One region of the Streptomyces sp. NPDC079020 genome, then DNA from elsewhere that is predicted to be linked to it. Evidence: predicted binding sites of a transcription regulator. Region 1 holds the regulator's gene; each other region holds the start of a gene.
The links. The regulator HrcA, encoded in region 1, represses chaperone genes, less so after heat shock. The targets are predictions, from matches to a motif close to TTNGCACTCNGNNNNNCNGAGTGCNAA.
Positions count from the first base shown of each region.

Region 2: the regulator HrcA is predicted to act here: its motif matches at 3,028-3,054, upstream of groL (chaperonin GroEL).
Region 3: the regulator HrcA is predicted to act here: its motif matches at 2,416-2,442, upstream of groES (co-chaperone GroES).

Region 1 is NZ_JBITUB010000001.1:761,636-766,141, forward strand. Features, by position in the region: gene ACIGJO_RS03490 (nitronate monooxygenase) at 1-431, opposite strand, end outside; gene dnaJ (molecular chaperone DnaJ) at 563-1,702, opposite strand; gene hrcA (heat-inducible transcriptional repressor HrcA) at 1,703-2,719, opposite strand; gene ACIGJO_RS03505 (MBL fold metallo-hydrolase) at 2,884-3,615, shown strand; gene ACIGJO_RS03510 (DUF3097 domain-containing protein) at 3,657-4,475, shown strand.
Region 2 is NZ_JBITUB010000003.1:166,189-170,694, reverse strand. Features, by position in the region: gene ACIGJO_RS07895 (ABC transporter ATP-binding protein) at 1-998, opposite strand, end outside; gene groL (chaperonin GroEL) at 1,242-2,864, opposite strand; gene ACIGJO_RS07885 (cold-shock protein) at 3,293-3,499, opposite strand; gene ACIGJO_RS07880 (MoaD/ThiS family protein) at 3,913-4,188, opposite strand; gene thrC (threonine synthase) at 4,218-4,506, opposite strand, start outside.
Region 3 is NZ_JBITUB010000006.1:247,616-252,121, reverse strand. Features, by position in the region: gene ACIGJO_RS15070 (methyltransferase domain-containing protein) at 1-1,062, opposite strand, end outside; gene ACIGJO_RS15065 (polysaccharide deacetylase family protein) at 1,194-2,114, shown strand; gene ACIGJO_RS15060 (hypothetical protein) at 2,111-2,395, shown strand; gene groES (co-chaperone GroES) at 2,550-2,858, shown strand; gene groL (chaperonin GroEL) at 2,958-4,506, shown strand, end outside.

The DNA of each region.
Region 1 (4,506 bases):
GCCTTGGCGAAGGCGTCCAGCGTGTCGCGGGTGGGGCAGCCGAAGGTGAAGGAGACCGCGGGGACCGGGTCCTCCAGGAGGATCGCGACCTTGGCCTCGTAGCCGTCGTCGCCGCTGGTGTCCGGATCCCCGAGCGGGGTCTCGTACCAGAGGGCCTCACCGGCGAGCTGCTGGCAGTAGACCTCGACGGCGCTCGGATCGGCGAGCGCGGGCTGCGGCATGAAGAGGTTGACGCCGAACGGCCGGCCGGTCAGTCTGCGGACCTGTTTGATCTCGTTGTACATGCCGTCCGTCGTCTTGTACCCGGCGGCGAGGAAGCCCAGCGCGCCGGCTTCGGCGACGGCGCCGACGAGCTCCGGGGACGAGACGCCGCCCGCCATCGGGGCCTGCACGATCGGATACCGGCAGAGATCGGTCAACTCGGAGGACATGACCGCATCGTGCCATGTCCGGCGCACAGTGCCGAATCAGCCATGGGACAGCGTGACCGGTATACCGCTGTACGCCGCACCGCCCGCCGGTACAGGACCGACGGGCGGTGCGGTGACAGGCCAGGACCGGCTCAGCGGCCGTTGAAGGCGTCCTTCAGCCGGGAGAACAGTCCTTGTTGACCTGGCTGAAACTGGCCGGTGGGCCGCTCCTCGCCGCGCAGCTTCGCCAGCTCGCGGAGCAGCCGCTCCTGCTCCGGGTCCAGCTTGGACGGGGTCAGCACCTCGACGTGCACGATCAGATCGCCGCGACCGCCGCCGCGCAGATGCGTGATGCCGCGCCCGTGCAGCGGAACGGACTGGCCGGACTGGGTGCCCGGCCTGATGTCGATCTCCTCCAGGCCGTCGAGCGTCTCCAGCGGCACCTTGGTGCCGAGCGAGGCCGCCGTCATGGGGATGGTGACCGTGCAGTGCAGATCGTCGCCGCGCCGCTGGAACACCGCGTGCGACAGCTCGTGGATCTCGACGTACAGATCGCCGGCCGGTCCGCCACCGGGGCCGACCTCGCCCTCGCCCGCGAGCTGGATGCGGGTGCCGTTGTCCACGCCCGCGGGGATCTTCACCGTGAGCGTGCGCCGGGAGCGGATGCGGCCGTCACCGGCGCACTCCGGGCACGGCGTCGGCACGACCGTGCCGAAGCCCTGGCACTGCGGGCAGGGCCGTGAGGTCATGACCTGGCCCAGGAAGGACCGGGTGACCTGGGACACCTCACCGCGTCCTCGGCACATGTCACAGGTCTGCGCGGAGGTACCGGGGGCCGCGCCCTCGCCGCTGCACGTCGTACAGACGACCGCCGTGTCGACCTGGATGTCCTTGGTGGTGCCGAACGCCGCCTCGGCGAGGTCGATCTCCAGCCGGATCATCGCGTCCTGGCCGCGCCGGGTGCGCGAACGGGGTCCGCGCTGCGAGGCCGTGCCGAAGAACGCGTCCATGATGTCGGAGAAGTTGCCGAAGCCACCGGCTCCGAAACCGCCCGCGCCACCCGCGCCGCCGGAGGCGGACAGCGGGTCGCCGCCGAGGTCGTAGACCTGCTTCTTCTGCGGGTCCGACAACACCTCGTAAGCGGCGTTGATCTCCTTGAACCGCTCCTGGGTCTTCGGGTCCGGGTTGACATCCGGGTGCAGCTCGCGGGCGAGCCGCCGGAATGCCTTCTTGATCTCGTCCTGAGATGCGTCGCGGCGCACGCCGAGTACGGCGTAGTAGTCCGTGGCCACTTACGACTCCGCCAGGATCTGTCCGACGTAACGTGCCACTGCGCGTACCGCTCCCATCGTTCCGGGGTAGTCCATGCGGGTCGGTCCGACCACGCCGAGTTTGGCGACTGCCTCGTCGCCCGAACCGTAGCCGACCGCGACGACGGACGTGGAGTTGAGGCCCTCGTGGGCGTTCTCGTGCCCGATACGTACGGTCATGCCCGAGTCCGTTGCCTCACCGAGCAGCTTCAGCAGGACCACCTGCTCCTCCAGTGCTTCCAGCACCGGCCGGATCATCACAGGGAAGTCGTGCCCGAAGCGGGTGAGGTTGGAGGTGCCGCCGATCATCAGCCGCTCCTCCGTCTCCTCGACCAGTGTTTCGAGAAGGACGGAGAGCACCGTGGAGACGGTGGCCCGGTCCTCGCTGTCGAAGGATTCCGGCAGCTCCTGCACCAGCTGCGGGACGTCCGTGAAACGGCGTCCGACGACCCGGCTGTTGAGCCGGGCCCGCAGATCGGCGAGAGAGGTCTCGCCGAACGGCGCAGGGCAGTCGATCATACGCTGTTCGACCCGGCCCGTGTCGGTGATCAGCACCAGCATCAGCCGGGCGGGCGCCAGCGCCAGCAGCTCCACATGCCGCACCGTCGAACGGGTCAGCGAGGGGTACTGCACCACGGCGACCTGCCGGGTCAGCTGCGCGAGCAGCCGTACGGTCCGGCCCACGACATCGTCGAGGTCGACCGCGCCGTCGAGGAAATTCTGAATGGCCCGGCGCTCCGGCGAGGAGAGCGGCTTGACGCCCGCGAGCCGGTCGACGAAGAGCCGGTAGCCCTTGTCCGTCGGGATGCGCCCCGCACTGGTGTGCGGCTGGGCGATGAAGCCCTCGTCCTCCAGCACCGCCATGTCGTTGCGGACGGTGGCCGGGGAGACCCCGAGCTTGTGCCGTTCCGTGAGCGCCTTGGAGCCGACGGGCTCCTCGGTGCCGACATAGTCCTGGACGATGGCGCGCAGCACTTCGAGTCTGCGTTCGCTGAGCATCGCGCACACCTCCAGCTGTCGTCTCCGGTGTCTGCCTGGCACTCTGTGCGTTCGAGTGCCAGCAATCCCCCCGGCCAGTGTACGGGGGCGGGGTGCCCCCCAGGCAAGGGCGACCGGCCACGCTACCCCGGGACCGCGCAGGTCGTTGCCGATAGCGTCGCCGCATGGACGTCTCTTGGGAAGAGTTCGGCTGGGAGCGGTTGGGCCACGGAGTGGGCCGGCGGCGGCTTCCCGGGTGGGATGCGACGGTCGCGCTGGTGGCCGGAGCGGACGGCGCGCTGCTCTACGACACCGGGTCGACGCTGCGCGAGGGGGTGGAGCTGCGGAACCAGGCGGAGGCACTGCTCGGGCGGAGAGTGACACATATCGCACTGAGCCACCCCCATTTCGATCATGTACTGGGCACCGCGGTGTTCGCCGGGGCCGAGGTGTACGGATCGGTCGGACTCGCCGCTCTCCTCGGGGGCGCGGCCGAGGAGCTGTGCGCCTCCGCCGTACGCCACGGAGTGCCCGAGGAGGAGGCCGCACAGGCGGTGGACGTCCTGGTGGTCCCGCGCCACGAGGTGCGCGGGGAGCACACACTCGACCTCGGCGGCGGGCGGCAGGTCCTGCTGGCCGACGCCGGGCCGGGGCACACCGGCCACGATCTGGCGGCGCTGGTGCCGGGCGCGGGCGGGGAGCGGGCCGTGGTGCTCTGCGGCGATCTGGTCGAGGAGTCCGGCGAACCGCAGGCGGGCCGGGACGCGGTCACCTCCCGCTGGCCCGCCGCGCTGGACAGGCTGCTGGCGCTCGGCGGCGAGGACGCGCTGTACGTACCGGGGCACGGCGCGGTGGTGGACGCGGCCTTCGTCCGGGCCCAGCGCGACCGGCTGGCGGAGCGCTTCGGCGTGTCGTGAGGGACCCCCGGCGCGGGCCCGGCCGGCCTTATCGTCGTGCCATGCGCAGCTACCAGCCGGACCTGACCCCGCCGTGGAAGAAGTCCGCCCCCGTCCCGGAGGTCCCCGCCGAGCCCGATCTGGTGGTGGAGGAGGTCTCCACCGGTTTCTGCGGTGCCGTCATTCGCTGCGAGAAGACGGCCCAGGGCCCCACGGTCACCCTGGAGGACCGCTTCGGCAAGCACCGGGTGTTCCCGATGGAGCCGCGCGGCTTCCTGCTGGAGGGCCGGGTGATCACGCTCGTACGCCCGTCGGCGGCGGGGCCCGTCCGGCCCGCGCGTACGGCCTCCGGCTCGGTGGCGGTGCCGGGAGCGCGGGCGCGGGTGGCGCGGGCCGGGCGGATCTATGTGGAGGGCCGGCACGACGCGGAGCTGGTCGAGCGGGTGTGGGGCGACGACCTCCGGATCGAGGGCGTGGTGGTCGAGTATCTGGAGGGCATCGACGACCTCCCGGCGATCGTGCGCGAGTTCTCGCCGGGTCCCGATGCCCGGCTGGGGGTGCTGGTGGACCATCTGGTGCCGGGCTCCAAGGAGTCCCGGATCGCCGGTCAGGTGTCGGACGCCGATGTGCTGGTGGTGGGCCACCCGTACATCGACGTCTGGGAGGCGGTGAAGCCCTCCTCGGTGGGGATCTCCGGCTGGCCGGTGGTGCCGCGCGGGCAGGACTGGAAGACGGGCGTGTGCCGGTCGCTGGGCTGGCCGGAGAACACCGGTGCGGCCTGGCAGCACATCCTTTCCAAGGTGCACTCCTATCGGGATCTTGAGCCGCAACTCCTGGGCCGGGTAGAGGAATTGATTGATTTCGTCACTCTTCCGGACTGACCTGACGAGGTTGTTGACGAGGATCCGATAC
Region 2 (4,506 bases), on a different contig from region 1:
GAGCCCGAGGCCACCCGGGCGCCCCCGACACCCAGTACGGCCAGGAAGGCCAGCTGGATGGACATCATCATCGTGACGTCGGAGACCGACGACCAACGGGCCACCGACACCCCCCGGTCATGCGCGAGGCGCGCCGCCTCGGCGACGAGGGCGATCTCGCGTTCCTCGGCGCCGCTCGCCTTGACCGTACGGAAGGCCTGGAGCACCCGGTCGAGAGCGGCGCCCATCGCGCCGACGGACTCCTGGGCCCGGAGCTGGGCGCGCTGGATCCGGGGCATGAGGAGGGCGGTCACGGCACCGATGACGAGGATGACGAGCAGGGTGACGCCGAGGAGCACCGCGTCCATGTAGGCCATGAACGCGAGCGTGCCCAGCAGCATCAGCACGCTGTTGACCGACTCGACCATGCCGCTCGACAGGACCGTACGCAGCAGGGTCGTATCGCTGGTGACCCGGGACTGGAGGTCGCCGGGTGTCAGCCGGTCCACGGCGGGGACCTTCAGCCGGAGTATGCGGCCGACGAGTTGGGTGCGGGCCCGCAGGACGACCCCCTCCCCGGTACGGGCCATGAGGTAGCGGCCGAACGCCGACAGACAGGCCCCGGCCACCACGACCGCGGTGAGCGCGATCAGCGGCGCGGCGGGTGAGTCGCCCTCGGCGAACGCGTCGACGGCGTACTTGGCCATGAGCGGCATGACGAGGCCCGCCCCGGAACCGGCGAGCGACAGCAGACCGGCCCACAGGAGCAACCGCCAGTGCGGCCGCACCCGGCCGAGGAGGAGACGCAGGGGGGTGGGCTGTCCGGATGCGCTGTCAGCGGCGCGATCCGCCGCGCCGCTCTCCCCGCCGCCGTCGCCCGTCGCGCCGCCCTCCCCGCCGCCCGCCGCGCTGCTGTCAGTCGCGCTCCTGTCAGTCGCGCCGACCGCCGCGCCGCCCTCCCCGCCGTCTTCCGCCGTACTGCTGACGCTCGCGCCGCCCGCCTCCGTCGCCGAACTCATCCGCTCTCCCCCTCGCTCGCCCACCGGAATCACCATCAGCGGACGGAAGTCGACCACGCCCGCCCACGCGGGCACGTCCCGCCGTCCCACCCGACGTCCCGCCGCTCCACCCTGCCGCCCTGTCGCCCGCCCGTACCCAGCCCGCGGCGGCAGCCGAGAACGCCCGAGGGCGGCACCCCCTTCGCAGGGGGTGCCGCCCTCGGTATGTCGGACAGGTCCGATCCTCCGGTCTCCCGGAAAGGATCAGAAGTCCATGTCACCGCCCGGCATGCCGCCCGGAGCGGCCGCGGAGGCCTTCTCCGGCTTGTCGGCGATGACGGCCTCGGTGGTGAGGAAGAGCGCGGCGATGGACGCGGCGTTCTGCAGGGCGGAACGCGTGACCTTCGCCGGGTCGAGAATGCCCTCGGCGATCATGTCGACGTACTCGCCGGTCGCGGCGTTGAGGCCGTGACCGATCGGCAGGTTGCGGACCTTCTCCACGACGACGCCGCCCTCAAGACCACCGTTGACGGCGATCTGCTTGAGCGGGGCCTCCAGCGCGAGCTTCACGGCGTTGGCGCCCGTGGCCTCGTCACCGGTCAGGTCGAGCTTCTCGAAGACAGCCGCGGCCTGGAGCAGCGCCACGCCACCACCGGCGACGATGCCCTCCTCGACGGCGGCCTTGGCGTTGCGCACCGCGTCCTCGATGCGGTGCTTGCGCTCCTTGAGCTCGACCTCGGTCGCGGCACCGGCCTTGATGACGGCCACGCCGCCGGCCAGCTTCGCGAGGCGCTCCTGGAGCTTCTCGCGGTCGTAGTCCGAGTCGGAGTTCTCGATCTCGGCACGGATCTGGTTGACGCGACCCTGAACCTGGTCGCTGTCACCGGCACCGTCGACGATCGTGGTCTCGTCCTTGGTGATGACGACCTTGCGGGCGCGGCCGAGCAGGTCCAGGCCGGCGTTCTCCAGCTTGAGACCGACCTCCTCGGAGATCACGGTGCCACCGGTGAGGATGGCGATGTCCGCGAGCATGGCCTTGCGGCGGTCGCCGAAGCCCGGAGCCTTGACGGCGACGGACTTGAACGTGCCCTTGATCTTGTTGACGACCAGGGTCGACAGGGCCTCGCCCTCGACGTCCTCGGCGATGATCAGCAGGGGCTTGCCCGACTGCATGACCTTCTCCAGCAGCGGGATCAGGTCCTTGACGCTGGCGATCTTCGAGTTGACGATCAGGATGTACGGGTCGTCGAGCGACGCCTCCATACGCTCCATGTCGGTGGCGAAGTACGCCGAGATGTAGCCCTTGTCGAAGCGCATACCCTCGGTGAGCTCAAGCTCCAGCCCGAAGGTCTGGGACTCCTCGACGGTGATGACGCCTTCCTTGCCGACCTTGTCCATCGCCTCGGCGATCTTGGCGCCGATCTCGGTGTCGGCGGCGGAGATGGAGGCGGTCGAAGCGATCTGCTCCTTGGTCTCCACGTCCTTGGCCTGCTCCAGCAGAGCGGCGGAGACGGCCTCGACGGCCTTCTCGATGCCCCGCTTGAGCGCCATCGGGTTGGCACCGGCGGCAACGTTGCGCAGGCCCTCGCGGACGAGCGCCTGGGCGAGAACGGTGGCGGTGGTCGTACCGTCGCCGGCGACGTCGTCCGTCTTCTTGGCGACCTCCTTGACCAGCTCCGCACCGATCTTCTCGTACGGGTCCTCGAGCTCGATCTCCTTGGCGATGGAAACACCATCGTTGGTGATCGTGGGCGCGCCCCACTTCTTCTCGAGGACGACGTTACGGCCCTTGGGGCCGAGGGTGACCTTGACGGCGTCGGCGAGCTGGTTCATCCCGCGCTCGAGACCGCGCCGTGCCTCCTCGTCGAACGCGATGATCTTGGCCATGTGAAGTGGTCCTCCCGGACAGGGGTGGATTTCTCCGGACCGAGTGGCGCCCGCGACGGACGGCCTGCCTGCCCGGTGGTTCCTTGCCCCACCGCGCCTGCGGGCCTCACCGGCCCGGTCCAAGTTTCTGTCACTCTCACCTGGAGAGTGCTAACGCCAATGATTAGCACTCGACCCCTGCGAGTGCAAGCAGGTGCCACGGTTTGTGGACACCCCGCAGGGCCGGAACGGGGGCGCACGCGCCCCCGGACCACGGCGCACAACCCGCCCCGCCCGGGACGCTCCAACCGGAACCTCCAACCGGAACGCTCCAACCGGAACGCGCCGACCGGACCCGCCGGGCGGGACGCGGACGCGCTGAGGGCCTGTACCCCAGGGGGTACAGGCCCTCAGTGCGTGAGTGGTGTCGTTGGCCGACCGCGCCGAGCTCAGCCGACGGCGAGCTTGACCATGTCCGCCTGCGGCCCCTTCTGGCCCTGCGAGATCTCGAATTCAACTCGCTGACCCTCTTCGAGGGTGCGGTACCCGTCCATCTGGATCGCGCTGTAGTGGACGAAAACATCCGCACCACCGTCGACCGCGATGAAGCCGTACCCCTTCTCCGCGTTGAACCACTTGACGGTGCCCTGAGCCATGCCTAACTCCCCTATTACTGGCCCTTGCACAGGACCGCACTTCGCGGGCCCGGGTCAGAACTCACCCTCCGACAGGAGAGGTTGTGTGCGCCGTAGCGCGTCGACCGCGGCCGAATGTATCTGTCCAACTGCCCTCTGCAACAGGTCAATCGGACGAGAATTCTGGGCATGGCTGAACACGCGAATACGAGGAATACATGGGATTCCCGGGCAAGTCGGGCCCGACAAAGGGCACTTATGACGCAAGGTGCTCAACCATATTGGCTGCTTCTTATCGCGGCCGGGCGCATTCTCATATGCGGGCGACGCGGGCAGCGGAGGGGGCTTCCCCAACTGTACCGTGCTCAACCATGCAGAATTGCCCCCTCCGCTTCTCTCGCGGAGGGGGCAACAGGGGTCACACTGCGAAGTCGTCAGCCTCCGGCGACGGCCGGGATGATCGAGATGCCGGCGCCGTCCGGGGTGGCCGCCTCCAGGCCGCCCTCGAAGCGCACGTCGTCGTCGTTGACGTACACGTTCACGAAGCGGCGCAGCTTGCCCTGGTCGTCCAGGACACGGGCGGCGATACCCGGGTGGTTCGCCTCCAGGGACTCGATGACCTCGGAGAGGATCGTGCCCTCCGCCGCGACCTCGGCCTGGCCGTCCGTGTAGGTGCGGAGGATGGTGGGGATACGGACCTTGACGCTCATGAGGGGTGCCTTTCTTCGGTCTCGGGTGGTCAGAGGGCGGCGGCGAGGCCGGCTTCGCGGAACGCGTCCAGGCTCGGCCGGATGGTCGCGGTCGCCTGCGAGGTCGCGGCCACCGCGTCCAGCGTCTTGAGGCCGTCACCGGTGTTCAGGACAACGGTGGTCAGCGTCGGGTCGAGCAGCCCGGCCTCGATCAGCTTCTTCGTCACGCCGACCGTCACCCCGCCCGCCGTCTCGGCGAAGATGCCCTCGGTACGGGCCAGCAGCTTGATCGCGTCGACGACCTGTTCGTCGTTGACGTCCTCGACGGCACCACCGGTA
Region 3 (4,506 bases), on a different contig from region 1:
CAGCAGGGCCTTCAGCTTCTTCATCCCGAACGGGAGCCGGTCGGTGATCTCGTAGGCCGTCGTGTACGGCGAGGTGTACGCCGTGTCGCTCGTGATGTACGCGATCGTCTCGTCGATCAGCCGCCCGCCGCACCGCTCCACGATGTCGGCGACCAGATGGGCACGGATGACCGCGCCGTCCGGCTCGTACAGATAGCGGCCGACCGGGCCGACCGGCGGGGCGGGCAGCGGGGCCGCCGCGGTGAGTGTCGCCGCCGAGGGCAGGAGCGTGGCCCGGTAGGAGCCGGCCGTGAAGCCCTCGCCGAACCAGAGCACCGCCTCCTTCACCTCGCCGCCGTCCGAGATCCACTCCGCCTCGGCCTGCGGCCCGATCGCCTCGTGCGGGATGCCGGGGGCGATCTTCAGCGCCGCCCTGGGGGCCTTCAGCGCGGCCGCGGTCGCCCACGACAGCGGCGGTGAGTACGCCTCCGGGTCGAAGATCCGGCCCCGCCCGCCGCGCCGGGCGGGGTCGACGAAGACCGCGTCGTACGCGGCTGTGCCGATCTCCGTGACATCGGCGCACCGCACCTCGACCAGGTCCGCCAGCCCGAGCGCCTCGGCATTGGCACGGGCGACCTCGGCGGTCAGCGGGTCGCGGTCCACGGCGAGCACCCGGATCCCGGCGCGCGCCAGGGCGATGGCGTCGCCGCCGATCCCGCAGCACAGGTCCGCCACGCTCCGTACGCCGAGCGAGGCGAACCGTCCGGCGCGGTGGGCGGCGACCGATGTACGGGTGGCCTGTTCCACACCGTTGGGCGTGAAGAACATCCGGTACGCGTCCTCGGCGCCGAACTTCGCCACCGCGCGCTGCCGCAGCCGCGCCTGCCCCAGCGCCGCCGACACCAGATCCGCCGGGTGCGTACGGCGCAGCCGGGTGGCGGTGGCCAGCTCCTGTGCGGGGTCGTGGTCCCGCAGCGCGGCCAGGAGTCCGGTGCCCTCCGGCGTACGCAGGGCGGCGAAGGCGGCGAGCGGGTCCGTGGGGCCGGCGGGACCGGTGGGGGTAGGTGCGTTCACCCGGTCCATTGTGAGCCAGGTTCCGTGTGAGCCAGCCGGGGGACCGGGCGGTTCCGGCGGCGGTGTCGGGGTGGGGGCCCGGCGACGGGCTGGCAGGATGCGGCGCCATGCAACCAGTAAGACAAAAGGAAAAATTGGGCATGAAGAGGCGCAGACCGGGCTCCTTGGTCCTGGCGGCGCTGCTGGTCGCCGTGATCGGCTCCGGATGCGCCGCCGGGCCGGACGGCGGCGCGGGCGCCCCGGACAAGCGGGACGGGCCCGCCTCCGGACAGCCGGGCGGACCGGCCCGGCAGGCCGGACCCGCCCGCGCCCCGGACACGTACGCCCAGGAGGTCAGGCGGAAGCAGGCCGCCCGTGCCGTCGCGGCGAAGAAGTGGGGGCTGGCCGGGGTCCCGCTGGCCGCCCCGGCGCCGCCCGCGGTGAAACCGCGCATCACCACCCGCGAGGGCTTCGAGGTCACGGACGGCGACGCGCTGCCGCCCGTCTTCACCACCGTTCCCACCAAGGAGCGGATCGTCTTCCTCACCATGGACGACGGCGCGGAGAAGGACCCCGAGCTGCTGCGGATGATGACGGAACTCGGCATCCCCTACAGCGCGTTCCTCAGCGACTACGTCATCAACGACGACTACGGCTACTTCGCGCAGATGCAGAAGCGCGGCGTCACCCTCAACAACCACACGCTGAACCACCGCTATCTGCCCGGCCTCTCCTACGACGAGCAGAAGAAGGAGATCTGCGACCAGCAGGCCAGGATCGAGAAGCGCTACGGGAAGCGGCCCACCCTCTTCCGGCCGCCGTACGGCAACTACAACCGCGACACCCTGGCCGTCGCGAAGTCCTGCGGGGTGACGGCCGTGCCCCTGTGGTCCGCCGAGGCGTTCCCCGACCACATGGAATGGCGCGAGTGGGACCGGGACCTGCACCCGGGCGACATCATCCTCACCCATTTCCGCGGGCGCGAGGACTGGGAGGGCTCCATGCCGGACATGATCCGACGGGTCATGAAGACGGTCACCGACAAGGGGTACGCGGTGGCCCGGCTGGAGGACTACGTATGACGCGCGCGCACCGGCTGCTGGCCGGGCTGCTGACGGCCGGTGCGCTCCTCACCGTCACCGCCGGGTGCGCGCAGTCGGTGGACCCGATCGAACGGCTGGGACGCAAGGCGGCCCAGCAGATGGGCGGCCGGTCGCCGTCACCGAAGTCCGCGGTGCTCAAGGGGGGCCGGGGCGCGTGCGGTCAGCGGCCGCTCGCCGCGCGGTCCTCCGCGCCCCCCGCGGCGCGGTCCTCCGCGCGACGCGAGGGTGGTGAATTGGCACTCCGCTTGACCGAGTGCTAATCGCGGTCATAGTCTCAGGTCTGGCACTCCCCACTGGAGAGTGCCAGCACCACTGTGCGGCAGGGCAGGTCCGGCACCCGCGACGACGGATCGACCTGGTCGCCACCCAAAGACTGTTAAACCCCGTGAGATCTCCGAAGGGGGAGACCGGATCGTGTCGACCACCAGCACCAAGGTTGCGATCAAGCCGCTCGAGGACCGCATTGTGGTCCAGCCGCTCGACGCCGAGCAGACCACGGCTTCTGGCCTGGTCATTCCGGACACCGCCAAGGAGAAGCCCCAGGAGGGCGTCGTCCTGGCCGTGGGCCCGGGCCGCTTCGAGAACGGCGAGCGCCTTCCGCTCGACGTCAAGACCGGCGATGTCGTTCTGTACAGCAAGTACGGCGGCACCGAGGTGAAGTACAACGGCGAGGAGTACCTCGTCCTCTCGGCCCGCGACGTGCTCGCGATCGTCGAGAAGTAATTCACCCACGTTTGCTTCTGTTCTGCGCCCCTGGCCCCCTGCGAAATAACTAGCCGGGTGGTCAGGGGCGCAGTTCGTTTTGAGAGGGAAGAACAGCCCATGGCGAAGATTCTGAAGTTCGACGAGGACGCCCGTCGCGCCCTTGAGCGCGGCGTCAACAAGCTTGCCGACACGGTCAAGGTGACGATCGGCCCCAAGGGCCGCAACGTCGTCATCGACAAGAAGTTCGGTGCTCCCACCATCACCAACGACGGTGTCACCATCGCGCGCGAGGTCGAGCTCGACGACCCGTACGAGAACCTCGGTGCCCAGCTCGTGAAGGAGGTGGCGACCAAGACCAACGACGTAGCGGGTGACGGCACCACCACCGCCACCGTGCTGGCCCAGGCGCTCGTCCGCGAGGGTCTGCGCAACGTCGCCGCGGGCGCCTCCCCGGCCGCCCTGAAGAAGGGCATCGACGCCGCGGTCAAGGCCGTGTCCGAGGAGCTCCTCGCGACCGCCCGTCCGATCGAAGACAAGTCCGACATCGCCGCCGTGGCCGCGCTCTCCGCGCAGGACACCCAGGTCGGCGAGCTCATCGCGGACGCGATGGACAAGGTCGGCAAGGACGGTGTCATCACCGTCGAGGAGTCCAACACCTTCGGTCTGGACCTCGAGTTCACCGAGGGCATGGCCTTCGACAAGGGCTACCTGTCCCCGTACATGGTGACCGACCAGGAGCGTATGGAGGCCGTCCTCGACGACCCGTACATCCTGATCCACCAGGGCAAGATCGGCTCCATCCAGGAGCTGCTCCCGCTGCTGGAGAAGGTCATCCAGGCCGGTGGCTCCAAGCCGCTCCTGATCATCGCCGAGGACGTCGAGGGCGAGGCGCTCTCCACCCTCGTCGTCAACAAGATCCGTGGCACCTTCAACGCCGTCGCGGTGAAGGCCCCGGGCTTCGGCGACCGCCGCAAGGCCATGCTCGGTGACATCGCCACCCTCACGGGCGCGACCGTCATCGCCGAGGAGGTCGGCCTCAAGCTCGACCAGGCCGGTCTGGACGTGCTGGGCACCGCCCGCCGCGTGACCGTCTCCAAGGACGACACGACCATCGTCGACGGCGGCGGCGACACGGCCGACGTCAAGGGCCGCGTCAACCAGATCAAGGCCGAGATCGAGTCCACGGACTCCGACTGGGACCGCGAGAAGCTCCAGGAGCGCCTCGCGAAGCTGGCCGGCGGCGTCTGCGTGATCCGCGTCGGTGCCGCCACCGAGGTGGAGCTCAAGGAGAAGAAGCACCGTCTGGAGGACGCCATCTCCGCGACCCGCGCCGCGGTCGAGGAGGGCATCGTCTCCGGTGGTGGCTCCGCTCTGGTCCACGCCGTCAAGGTCCTGGAGGGCAACCTCGGCAAGACCGGCGACGAGGCCACGGGTGTCGCGGTCGTGCACCGTGCCGCCGTCGAGCCGCTGCGCTGGATCGCCGAGAACGCCGGCCTCGAGGGCTACGTCATCACCTCGAAGGTCTCCGAGCTCGACAAGGGCCAGGGCTTCAACGCCGCCACCGGCGAGTACGGCGACCTGGTGAAGGCCGGCGTCATCGACCCGGTCAAGGTCACCCGCTCCGCCCTGGAGAACGCCGCGTCCATCGCGTCGCTGCTGCTCACGA